3 regions of the Sporosarcina sp. P25 genome follow, and region 1 is predicted to be linked to each of the others. Evidence: riboswitches for the same ligand, from Rfam matches in the RefSeq annotation. Region 1 holds a riboswitch; each other region holds the start of a gene.
What was found. A riboswitch is a leader RNA that binds a small molecule or an ion and turns the genes downstream of it on or off. The one in region 1 is predicted to bind S-adenosylmethionine.
Positions count from the first base shown of each region.

Region 2: another riboswitch for S-adenosylmethionine. It lies ahead of CSV70_RS14095 (methionine ABC transporter ATP-binding protein); the one in region 1 lies ahead of metA (homoserine O-acetyltransferase MetA).
Region 3: another riboswitch for S-adenosylmethionine. It lies ahead of CSV70_RS08380 (methionine ABC transporter ATP-binding protein); the one in region 1 lies ahead of metA (homoserine O-acetyltransferase MetA).

Region 1 covers NZ_PDYV01000010.1:83,096-87,351, reverse strand. Annotated here, with positions in the region: gene CSV70_RS10415 (HAD family hydrolase) at 1-544, shown strand, start outside; gene CSV70_RS10410 (YetF domain-containing protein) at 584-1,288, opposite strand; gene metA (homoserine O-acetyltransferase MetA) at 1,355-2,263, opposite strand; SAM riboswitch class I at 2,356-2,462, opposite strand; gene CSV70_RS10400 (AbrB/MazE/SpoVT family DNA-binding domain-containing protein) at 2,613-2,882, shown strand; gene CSV70_RS10395 (thioredoxin family protein) at 3,007-3,321, opposite strand; T-box leader at 3,578-3,803, shown strand; gene serA (phosphoglycerate dehydrogenase) at 3,938-4,256, shown strand, end outside.
Region 2 covers NZ_PDYV01000020.1:51,042-55,297, forward strand. Annotated here, with positions in the region: gene CSV70_RS14085 (MetQ/NlpA family ABC transporter substrate-binding protein) at 1-728, opposite strand, end outside; gene CSV70_RS14090 (methionine ABC transporter permease) at 794-1,462, opposite strand; gene CSV70_RS14095 (methionine ABC transporter ATP-binding protein) at 1,455-2,480, opposite strand; SAM riboswitch class I at 2,756-2,861, opposite strand; gene CSV70_RS14100 (thioredoxin family protein) at 2,911-3,210, opposite strand; gene CSV70_RS14105 (toprim domain-containing protein) at 3,203-3,556, opposite strand; gene gcvH (glycine cleavage system protein GcvH) at 3,619-3,999, opposite strand; gene CSV70_RS14115 (arsenate reductase family protein) at 4,076-4,256, opposite strand, start outside.
Region 3 covers NZ_PDYV01000007.1:100,107-104,362, forward strand. Annotated here, with positions in the region: gene CSV70_RS08370 (MetQ/NlpA family ABC transporter substrate-binding protein) at 1-809, opposite strand, end outside; gene CSV70_RS08375 (methionine ABC transporter permease) at 827-1,495, opposite strand; gene CSV70_RS08380 (methionine ABC transporter ATP-binding protein) at 1,488-2,501, opposite strand; SAM riboswitch class I at 2,620-2,731, opposite strand; gene CSV70_RS08385 (pyridoxal phosphate-dependent aminotransferase) at 2,959-4,125, shown strand; gene CSV70_RS08390 (tRNA dihydrouridine synthase) at 4,252-4,256, opposite strand, start outside.

The DNA.
Region 1 (4,256 bases):
TCGATCGATATTACCGCTTTATGTTCGCTATAAACTAAAAATACTACCTGAGTCTATTATGAAAGAACGCTCTATGTTCCTTTATCTACAAGCATTGGATTCATTGACGATGGCAGAACTACATGAGTATTTTAAAGGTATGCATAACGTGATGTTGCCTGACTTCAATGAACAAGTCATTAACCGACTAGTAGAACATCAAAAAGAGGGATACCATATCTTACTAGTTTCTGGAGCTTATACTCCTTTTTTAAAAGCAGTCACAAGTCACTTGACATTTGATCGAATTATCGGCACAGACATCCCTTCAAATGGAGAACAATTAGCGATGGATCAGCCTTTCCTACATATTCAAGGTACACGTAAAAACGAACAAATTTATCAAGCACTACTTGGAGAAATTGTCGATTGGGATAATAGCTTTGCTTATGGTGACAGCATTTCCGACCTTCCAGTCTTAGAGCAAGTTGGGTACCCTGTAGCAGTTCGTCCAGATAAAAAACTTACTGCAGTGGCCAAACAAAGAAATTGGGAAATATTATAAAAAACGCGAAGAGCTCTGATTATGTCAGGGCTCTTCACGTCAAGTCGATTTTAATGTATTGATATACAAACTGCCATCTGACTGAATTTCTGCGTAGAGAACATGCTCTGGTTTGGAAATCCCTTGTTTTTTTAGTTGCTCAGTTAACCAAGTATCAGTCAATTGAAGTTCTCTCATATTTTTCTCTTCTACTTTCCCGTTAGTAATAATTTCGGTCGGAATATATTTTGGCTGTGGTGCTGGGGCTTTGATATCTTTCTTTGTCGCATATTTCTCACTTGCATTCAACATGACACTTAAATTACCATTCGTTTCGAATATCGCGTAATTGACGTCTTTCATAGAAAATACCGACTGCTCTCGTAGCATCATATTTATATCATTGAAACTCAAACGTAATTTACGCATGGAACCTTCTAGGATTTTTCCGTTCTGAATGACAATCATCGGTTTATCATCGAGTAATACACGAAGTTTAATGGATTTGAATGATAAAAAGTTAGCAAGAATTGTTAATACTGCCCATAAGACCATTCCATATAAACCATTCAAGAATGGCGTTTCAGACTCTCCCGCCAAATTGGCCGCAATCGAACCGATTGTTATACCTGTCACATAATGAAAGAAAGTCAATTGTGACACTTGTTTCTTCCCCATAAAACGCGCCAAAATCAACAGCACAACAAATGAGATCACCGTTCGTAAAGTCATTTCCCAAAAAGCCAATTGCCAAAATTCATCTATGTTCACTGCATACACCTCCGGTAATCGGAGTATGTGCAAACTATAGAAATTTATACACTAATTCTTTTAATTCCAGTTATAAGGAGTTTTCTGGTAGACATAGTAATTGAGCCAATTCGAGAACAATAAATGCGTATGGGATCGCCAAGTATTCATAGGTTCTTTGGACGGATCGTCGTTCGGATAATAATTTACAGGAACATCAATGTCAGCACCTTTTTCTATATCGCGAGCGTATTCATCCCCTAATGTGTGTGCATCGTACTCTAAGTGTCCAGTTACCATAATATGTTTTGCATCATTTGAGATCACAATGAATGCGCCGGCATCTTCAGAAGCAGAAAGCAGGGTCAAATCAGGATGATTCTTTATTTCTTCTAATGAAACTCCCGTATGGCGTGAGTGTGGGGCAACATATACATCATTAAACCCTCTTGCCAAGTTCACTGTTGGATCGGTAATATCATGTGAAAATACTCCAAAACACTTTTTCGGCAACTCGAATTTGTCAATTCCGTAGTGATGATATAGAGCCGCTTGTGCCCCCCAACAAATATGAAGAACAGATGTGACGTTCGTTTTTGTCCATTCCATAATTTCTTCTAGCTCCTTCCAATAGACTACATCTTCAAATTGTAGAAGTTCGATTGGAGCACCTGTGATAATCATACCGTCAAAACGACGATTTTTGACATATTCAAAAGTAGTATAGAACGTTTCTAAATGATTCTGACTGACGTTTTTCGAAACATAGGTAGCTGTATTGAGAAATGTGACATTCACTTGTAAAGGTGTATTACCAAGCAATCGCAGCAATTGAAGCTCTGTCTTTTCTTTTTCAGGCATCAAGTTCAAAATTAAAATATTGATCGGGCGGATATCCTGTGTTGTCGCACGTTCTTCATCCATAATAAAGATTTTTTCTTCTTTCAGTAATTCACCTGCTGGTAGATGTTTTGGTATATTAATCGGCATTCTATTTCCCCCTTGACGTTCAGTTATTCTATTTCTATACAAAAAAGCCCTCATTTCTCTTAGATAAGAAAATGAGGGTTGACCATTCACCGTTCTTATCTCTCAAGACAACAATCTTGTTGGAGGTAGCACCTTCCTGTATATACAGAGGTTGCTGAAGCTTCATCAGGCCAAATCCCTCAGCTTCTCTTGATAAGAAATATTTAATTACTGCCTATTATAGCATTAATAAATTAATTGTATAGCGGAATTGTCAAATTGTTCTGCGCATTTAAGTTTTGTAAATTGTAGATAGTATATTTTTGTGTATAATAGAAACTACCAACTACATTTCTTCGAGGAGGAGCTCATGAAGTCTTTAGGTATTGTTCGTAAAGTTGATCATCTCGGCAGAATTGTCATTCCAAAAGAACTTCGAAATTCTTTGTCGATCGATAAGGGCGATCCGATCGAAATTTTCGTAGAAGATGATAGAATCATTTTGAGAAAATTTCAGGCCAACAGAGCGTGTTTTATCACGGGTGATGTGATGGATGAAAACAAACTATTGTCAAACGGTCTATACATCAGTCCACAAGGCGCTAAAATTCTTATAGAGCAACTGAAAGAGTTCACGTAATACAAGAAATAAGATCTTATTGTGGCATCTTTTCTAATATAAAAAGGACCGAAAACAACTTTTATAGTTGCCTTCAGTCCTTTTGTTTAATTGTCTCAATATCTCTTCATGTAGTCCGATTACATTACGTTAAGCTATTAATAAACTCTTCGATTTCTTCTTTCGTTTTACGATTTTTACTGACGAAACGACCTGTTTCTGTTCCTTCACTGAATGCCACGAAGCTAGGAATACCGAATATATCCAACTGACTGCAAAGATCTATAAAATCATCACGATCAATCGAGACAAATTCATACTCCGCAAATTCTGTTTCTAATGTTGGCAAGAATGGTTCAATCACTCTGCAATCTGGACACCAGTCTGCAGTGAATAAGAAAATCACTCTTTCTTCTTGTTTAAGTTGCTCGAATTGCTCTAGTGATTCTAGTTTTTTCAATTCCCAACACTCCTCTAAATGAATAGTATAAGCCCATTATAACACTCTTACCTGCACTTCTTCCCTTCAAACGACTTACGTTATTTACTTCCACTTAGTTAAATTAAAGATGTTTTTTTACAAATAACCTCTCAGACACGAACGTTCACAAATAATTCAATAACTACGTTCGCATTTAACAGTTTTTCATTTTTTCCGGAAAAGCAATTGACAATAGTTTTTGACGTGTTATGATTAGTTCTAAATTAATAGTTGTTAAACAATTTTGACGAAGAGATACCTTCCTAAAAAGAATTTTCTAGAGAGCTGATGCAGTGGTGTAAGTCAGCAAATTCCGAGGTTGGAGGCACTTCCGAATTGATTGGCTGAACATCTTAGTAGGCTAATCCGTCACATGCACGTTACGCATGCTGAATGAAGGCTGCATCTGCAGCAAAACAAGGGTGGTACCGCGTTAGTTTATCGAGCTTTTCGCCCCTTACTTATACGTAAGGGATGGAAGGCTTTTTTATTTTACCTATAAGGGGGGTAGCGTACAACTTACATATACGATCAATCACACATAGTTTTCCAACAAAAATTCTACTACAAACAATCAAAGGAGAGAATGAATATCATGGCTTTTAAAATACTTATTAGTGACCCACTTAGCGAGGACGGAATTTTCCCACTACGACAAGCAGAAGGTTTTGAAATTGTAATGGAGACTGACCTAACACCAGATCAGCTGAAAGAACGTATCAAAGATTTCGATGCATTACTAGTTCGTAGTCAGACAACTGTTACAAAAGAATTGTTGGAAGCAGCTGATCAATTAAAAATCATCGGTCGTGCAGGTGTAGGTGTCGATAATATTGATTTGGACGCGGCTACAGAAAAAGGAATTATCGTTGTGAATGCTCCGGATGGCAACACAAACTCTGCAGCTGAGCACA
Region 2 (4,256 bases), on a different contig from region 1:
ATTACGTTAACATATGGAGACTCTTTATCTTCCAATGCGATCGAATCTTCCATTGGATTCAAACCTGCATCGATTGCGAAGTTGGAGTTGATTAATAATGCGTCGCCTTCATCGTTATTATACAACTGAGGCATTAGCGCTGCTTCGTAGTTCGCATCAAACTCCAAGTTCTTTGGATTTTCTACGATATCGCCTACTTCGGCTTTCACTTTTTCCACGTCATCCGCTAGCTTGATCAATCCTTTTTCTTCAAGCATAGCAAGTACTCGACCGTGATCTGCAACAGAGTTACTGATTAAGATCGTCGCTCCGTCTGGAAGTTCTTCCAATGAGTCATATTTCTTAGAATACACACCGATTGGCTCGATGTGGATCGCGCCTGCATTGACGAAATCATAACCGAAATCGGCAATTTGGCTCTCTAGATAAGGAATGTGTTGGAAATAGTTCGCATCCAGTGTGCCTTCGTCCAAATCTTTGTTTGGCAGTACATAATCTGTGTAACTTTCAATTGTTAAATCATAGCCTTTTTCAGCTAATAATGGCTTAGCTTCTTCCAAAATTACAGCGTGTGGTGTGTTAGATGCGCCGACTACCAATGACGTTTTCTCGCCTTTTTCTGCTCCATCTGATGCTGCATTATCTTTACTACCTTCGTCTTTCGTTCCGCAAGCTGCCAATGCAAGCACTAGTACGGCTGCGAATAGACTGAATAAAAACTTCTTCATATCCACATTTCTCCCTCTCCATTATGGAATATTTCTATGGGTAACAGGTCTCCCTGAAAATCCTATTATCGCTTGTCCAAACGTTTTGCGATGAAATCACCGATAAATTGAATGATAAACACGATAATCAATACCAAAATCGTTGCCATTATAGTCACATCTTCACGGCTGCGCTGGAACCCTTCCAAATACGCGAGTGTACCTAGACCACCTGCACCGATCACTCCTGCCATTGCCGTATATCCGACAAGTGCAATCGAGGTTACGGTAATTCCCGAGACTAGTGCCGGCATGGATTCAGGTAACAATACTTTGAAAATGATCGTCGACGTCTTAGCCCCCATTGAGCGCGCTGCTTCGATAACCCCTTTATCGATTTCCTGCAATGCAATCAATACCATACGGCCATAAAACGGAGCGGCACCGATAATCAATGCAGGCAAGGCGGCATTCGGTCCACGCATACTATCGAATAATAATTTCGTAAGAGGAATCAATAAAATAATCAAAATGATAAACGGAATCGATCGGAATATATTCACGAATGCGCCTGTAAAGACATGGGTTATTTTATTTGACCATAACTGACCAGGACTTGTTAAAAACAACAACAAACCAAGTGCGATACCGAAGACAAATGTAAAGAACGTGGAGTAGGCAGACATATAAAGTGTCTCACCGGTTGCTTCCCACATTTTATCCCAATTCACGTTCGGGAACCATTGCTCAATCATGGATCAGCACCTCCGTCTTCACTTCATTGGCATCCAAGAAAGCAATGGCTTCCTCTATAATCGCCACGTCTCCTACTAGTTGCAAGACGAGTGTGCCGTAAGCGCCGTCACGTGTCGTTGAAATATTTCCTTGCACGATGTTGACGTCGATTGGGAATTTGCGGATCAACTCAGCAAGTACTGGCTGCTCTGTACGTTCACCAATGAAAGCTAGCTTGATCAACTTGCCATCAGGTGACTCTTGCTGTAAATGCGCCATCGCTGCGTCCGTATCACCGGTATCAGTCACCTGTGAAATGAAGCGCTTAGTAATTTCCGCTTGTGGAGATTGGAAGACATCCAGTACATTGCCGATTTCCACGACTTTCCCCGCTTCCATGACCGCCACGCGATGACAGATCTTGCGGATGACATGCATTTCATGCGTAATCAACACAATCGTTAGTCCAAGACGTTCATTAATGTCCGTCAATAAATCAAGAATCGCATTCGTCGTCTCAGGATCGAGTGCGGACGTTGCTTCATCACAAAGTAAGACTTCAGGATCATTTGCAAGCGCTCGCGCAATGCCGACACGTTGCTTCTGACCACCAGATAATTGCGATGGATATGCCTGTTCACGACCTGTCAATCCAACGAGATCGATCAATTCCTTCACTTTTTGCTTACGTGCCGATTTCTTCACGCCAGCAATTTCTAGAGGAAACATGATATTTTCTTCTACCGTTCTAGACCATAATAAGTTAAAGTGCTGGAAGATCATGCAGATTTTTTGACGCGCATCGCGCAGGCCAGCACCTTGTAATGTCGTCATTTCTTGTCCGTGAATCAGAATACTGCCGGACGTCGGTGTTTCAAGACCGTTCAATAGTCGAATTAATGTACTTTTTCCTGCTCCACTGTACCCGATGACGCCGAAAATTTCTCCTTCTTCGATGGCTACTGTCACATCATCTACCGCGACAATTTCTGAACGGTTCAATTGGTATTTTTTATGAACGTTTGTTAGTTGAATCATTTTCCGCACCACCTCATTAAGTCTTTTTAATATGTCTTTCAGAACACTACTAACGCCTGTCGTGCCTACACGGCGCTTTCCGCTTTAGTATCATCCAGCTACAAGCGCCAGGCTCTCGGGTCGTTTCAGACTTTCCAAAAAGGCAAAGAGCGCCTTTGTGGTAAGTCTTCCAACGCCTGTCGTGCCTACACGGCGCTTTCCGCTTTAGTATAAAAAAAGCCTTCCTGCAGACAAGCAGAAAGGCCGAACGTATGTAGTTATGTACGTTACCATTTCTCTCATCTATCAAAGCATTACGCTTTGAGTGATTTGGCACCATTTCACATATGTGACGGTTGCCGGGCTTCATAGGGCACTTCCCTCCGCCGCTCTTTATAAGAGTTACATATTCATTTGATTAACTACTTATACCATACATCGACTTCTATTGTCAACTGAGCTTCTCTAGCAAATACGGGACGGATTGAAAGGCGTAAATTTTTTCTATAGGCTGTCCTTTGCGCTGAATAAGTAAACAAGGAACGCTTTCTATCTCATATTCTATTGCGATAGCCTGGACATAGTTCAAATCCGCCTTTCCAATCGGTAGTTTCGGACGCATTGTCTCGATTACCGTAAGCATTTTTGAAGCGACTGCGCATGTTCCACACATCGGTGTATATAAATAAAAAGCGGCTACTTGCTCTGCCGCCTGTGTGCGTTGCCAGTCTTCAATTGTCCAATTATTCATGTGGTCCACCTGCCAAGTATTTGGAATGTACTTTAAAATTAGCAGCAGCTAAAATGCTTGCCAATAGCTTAACGGGAGTCGTTTCTACTTCGCGGTAGAGACGATCCGTATATAAATGTCTCGCTTCAGGGTACAGTTGTTTGAACAACTTACGAATGGACTCGCCGGAAGCGTCCGCATCCATAAAGACGAACAGGTCCTGCTGCTCATACGGTTCAAGCAGTTCTTCAATATGGTACGCACTGATGGTACCATTCGTACAAAGAATCTCTACAGGCTCTGCAAGGATCGGCACTAGCCGCTTACGATCCGAACCGCCTTCTACAATGAGAACTTTCGGGTCCATCTGTTTCCTCCTAGCGTATAAAAAAGCGCTGAGACGTTCCAGCGCTTTTTTCTTTTAGAATATTATTCAGCTGTCATTTCTTCATACTGCTCAGCTGTCATTAACTCATCAAGTTCAGCTTTGTTATCGATTTCAACTACTACCATCCATGCGTCTTCATATGGTGATTCGTTAACCAATTCAGGGCTATCTTCAAGGTTTTCGTTCACTTCTACCACTTTACCAGTTAATGGAGCGTACAATTCAGAAACAGTTTTCACTGATTCAACACTTCCGAAAGGCTCGTCTGATTTTAATTGATCGCCAACCTGTGGCAGTTCAACGAATACAATATCGCCTAGTTCAGACTGTGCGAAATGTGTGATGCCGATACGGTATTTACCGTCTTCTTCTTTTACCCACTCGTGCTCTTCTGAATATCGTAAATCTTTTGGTGTGCTCATGTCGTTACCTCCAAAAATATAATAGTTTATCTACCTTTAGTTTGCCATAGTTCCTGTATAAAGACAAGAATCTAAATCACTTCTTCCACGTTTCCGTGAATGTGTTTTCATTAAATCCGACTGTCACTTTTTGGTTATCAGAAACGATTGGACGTTTGATGAGCATTCCGTCTGAAGCGAGGAGTGCGATTTTTTCATCTTCTGTCATGGTTGGTAGCTTGTCTTTCAAGTTAAGCTCACGATATATCTTGCCGCTC
Region 3 (4,256 bases), on a different contig from region 1:
GCTGGTTTACCGAAACCTTTAAATTCAGATTCAATCACTTCTAAAAACTGCTCGGATTCTACTACTTCAATAATATCTTTCGCAAATTGCTTATCTACGTTTTCTGTTTTCACTGCCACAACATTTCGGAACTGATCAGGCATATCTTCTAAAGCCAGAGCGTCTAACAAATCCATATTTGCTGCAATTGCAAAGTTTCCAGGTACTGCAGCCAAATCAGCTCCCTCTACTGAACGAGGCAATTGCCCCGCCTCAACCGGCTGAATCACCAAGTTTTTCGGGTTTTCCGTGATGTCTTTTTCAGATGCCGTCAATTGGTCAATTTCATCATCCATTTTCACTAACCCTGCATCTTCCAATACGTATAACGTTCTCGCTGCGTTAACTGGATCATTTGGAATAGTGATGGTTGATCCATCTTCAATTTCCTCAAGAGATTTATATTTATTTGAATAGATACCTAATGGTGCGGTTGGTACTATAATTAATTCAGAGAGTTCCATATTATTTTCTTTCTCGAAGTTTTCCAAATACGTAATGTTTTGGAACAGGTTCGCATCTATATCCCCACTGTCCAACGAAATATTTGGCTGAATATAGTCACTGAATTCAGTGATTTTAACGGTATATCCTTTTTCCTCAAGTGCAGGTTGGATCGCTTTTTTTAACATATCACTATAAGGACCTGCTGTTGCACCAAAGTGAATATTTTTATCGTCATCCGATTTTTCAGTAGACTTTTCTTCTCCGCAAGCCGCTAAAGCCGCAACCAACGCAGTGAGAATGAATGCAAATACCAGTTTCTTCATAGTTCATCTCTCCCCTATTATCTTTTATCTATCATTTTTGAAAAACGATCCCCACCAAATTGAATCAACTGCACTAGCACTATTAAAATGGCGACGGTGACGAGCATAATACTGTCATCATATCGGTAATAACCAAAACGAATTGCCAAATCTCCAATTCCGCCTCCGCCAACAAATCCAGCCATTGCTGAATAAGCAACTAAGTTGATTAATGTCAGTGTAAGTCCTTGGATAATACTCGACTTCGATTCAGGTAATAACACATTCCAGATAATCATCCATGGCGAAGCACCCGTTGAGATTGCCGCCTCTATCACCCCTTTGTCAATTTCACGCATGGATGTTTCAACGATCCGTGCAAAGAAAGGGATGGCTGCTACAGAAAGCGATACACTAGCTGCTGCAGGTCCAATTGTGTTTCCAACAATTAGTTTCGTCAAAGGAATAAGTGCCACAAGTAATATGATGAATGGAATGGAGCGAATAATATTGACTAAAAATCCAACAACCGAATTAATTGCACGGTTCTCTAAAAATAGTCCTTTATCTGTAGTAAATAACAAAACGCCAAGCGGCAATCCAATAATCAGCGCAATCGTAAGTGAGATGCCGATCATATAAAGAGTTTCACCAAATGCTTTTGTAATATCCGGCATGAGTTCCATGATGTGAGATAGATCAAACATGTTGTCGGATCACCTCCAATTGTGCATTTTGTTCTAGTATGTATGCAATCGCTTGCTTTACTTCTTCACTCTCGCCTTGCAATTCCATCAAGAAAATCCCTAGTGCTCGTTCTTGAATATATTCGATCGACCCATGCAAGAAGTTTCCTTTCACTCTATATTTCTGCATAGTATCGGAAATCACGCCCTCCATCGCTACTTCACCTTTAAACGTGATTTTTATTAGTGTACCGACCAAATTGGACATGACGGTTTCGGGTATGTCGTAAGACACCACACTGCTAATAAACTCCTTCGTCAAAGGTTGAACTGGGTTAGAAAAGATATCATATACTTGCCCTTCTTCGATCACTTTTCCGTCTTGCATAATCGCCATGCGATCACAAATTTCTTTTACAACATTCATCTCGTGAGTAATTAAAACAATGGTGATATTCAATTCTTTATTAATCTTTTTCAACAATCGTAAAATAGACATCGTCGTGTTGGGATCCAGCGCGGATGTTGCTTCATCACAAAGCAAAACGGATGGATTATTTGCTAGGGCTCTCGCAATACCGACGCGTTGCTTCTGTCCCCCGCTCAACTGTGCAGGATATACGTTGCGTTTTTCAGACAGACCAACCATTTCAAGAAGCTCCATTACACGAATCTCTATTTTATCTGACGGCATTTTCGCTGCCTGTAAAGCAAATGCGACATTTTCAAAAATCGTCTTTTGACTAATTAAATAAAAATGCTGGAATATCATTCCGATCTTCAACCGTGCCTGTCGAAGTTGTACCCCTGATAATTTCGTTAAATTTACATCATCAATTAAAACAGTGCCACTCGTTGGTTTTTCCAACAAATTCAAACAGCGTATAAGAGAACTTTTTCCCGCACCTGAATAACCTACAATACCAAATATCTCTCCAGTCGCGATGTCTAGTGATACATCATCTACACCTTTTACCACTTTATCTTTTGTCTGATATACCTTAGACAAATGTTGAATTTGGATCATGTTCTCACTTCTTTCTATATTCTAGTAAAAACAATCATAAACAGCTGGAATTAAAATTTCTTTCTAAATAAAAAACTTCTTTCATTTTTCTAAATGAAAGAAGTACTGAAATATTCTCAGCTTATCTCTCAGATGGAAAACCATGCTGTAGGATTTGGCACCTTCCTCGTTTCGTTCAAGGGGTTGCTGGACTTCATCGGGCCTTTTCCCTCAGTCACTCTTGATAAGAGATTGCTATTTAATTATATGCGTAAAATATATACTAATCTGAATTAATAAAACTGTCAAGGTCAATAACGACAAATCATTTTAATCTCCGACTTTTTCTATAAGTATTATTTTTTCGCACAATTTTCTTAATCATCTGGAATCAAATAACCATCCATCTATTGATAAGTCTAGTATGATCTATGTATACTTAACGCAAATACCCAATCAAAGAAAGAAGGAATAGACTATGGCTTTGTCCAACCGATTACAAAATCTCCCTCCGCATTTCTTTACGTTATTATTAAATAAAATAGAAAAGGCTATGGATGAAGGTAGAGATGTTATTAACCTAGGACGTGGAAACCCTGACCAGCCAACACCTCCTCATATTATTAAAGCATTGCAAGAAGCCGTTGAAGATCCAGCTACACACGGCTACTCTCCGTTTAGAGGGACACTTGCTTTAAAGCAAGCAGTGGCTGAATACTATCTGCGTGAATACGATGTTACGATTGACCCTGAAACAGAAGTTGCGGTACTCGGTGGCACAAAAGTCGGCGTCGTAGAACTCCCTTTAGCGATTATGAATGAAGGAGACTTATTACTGTTACCAGACCCGGGTTACCCTGATTATCTATCAGGTGTCAGCTTAGCAGGTATTCGATATGACACGATGCCACTACGTAAGGAGAATGAATTTCTTCCTGATTACGATACATTAACAGATGATCAGAAAAAAGACGCCAAACTAATGTACTTAAATTATCCAAGTAATCCAACTGGCGTCACAGCAACACCCGAGTTTTATGAAAAAACCGTGGCATTTGCCAAAGAACATCAGATTGCCGTTTTACAAGATTTTGCGTATGGTGGTATTGGTTTTGAAGGTCAGAAGCCGATTAGTTTTTTACAAACTGACGGAGCAAAGGAAGTCGGCATTGAAATGCTGTCTCTTTCCAAAATGTATAATATGGCAGGTTGGCGCGTCGGTTTTGCAGTCGGTAACTCTGAAATAATTGAAGCTTTAAACGTATTGCAAGACCACTTATTTACTAGTATCTTTCCAGCAGTTCAACGCGCTGCAATTGAAGCATTGACAGGTCCACAACAATGCGTTGAAGAGTTAGTTGCGCTCTATGAAGGTCGTCTGACCGTATTGCTAACCGAATGTGAACGTATCGGTTGGGACGTTACAGCACCTACTGGCTCGTTTTTCGCTTGGTTACCTGTCCCAGAAGGGTTTACAAGTGAAACCTTTGCCGATTTATTACTCGATAAAGCAGACGTCGCAGTATCACCGGGGAACGGATTTGGTATTTACGGCGAAGGATATATTCGTGTTGGGTTGTTAGAAAGTGAAGAACGGTTGCAAGAAGCAGTTCGCCGAATTGAAAAACTCGGTTTATTTAAGTAAGAAGATATAATTCCACCTGGACTCTATTATGCAAAAAGCCTCCTTGCTCATACCAGTATTTCTGGAATGGCAAGAAGGCTTTCACATGTATGAATAAATTATTTAAGTTATAGATTCTCTATACTATTAAT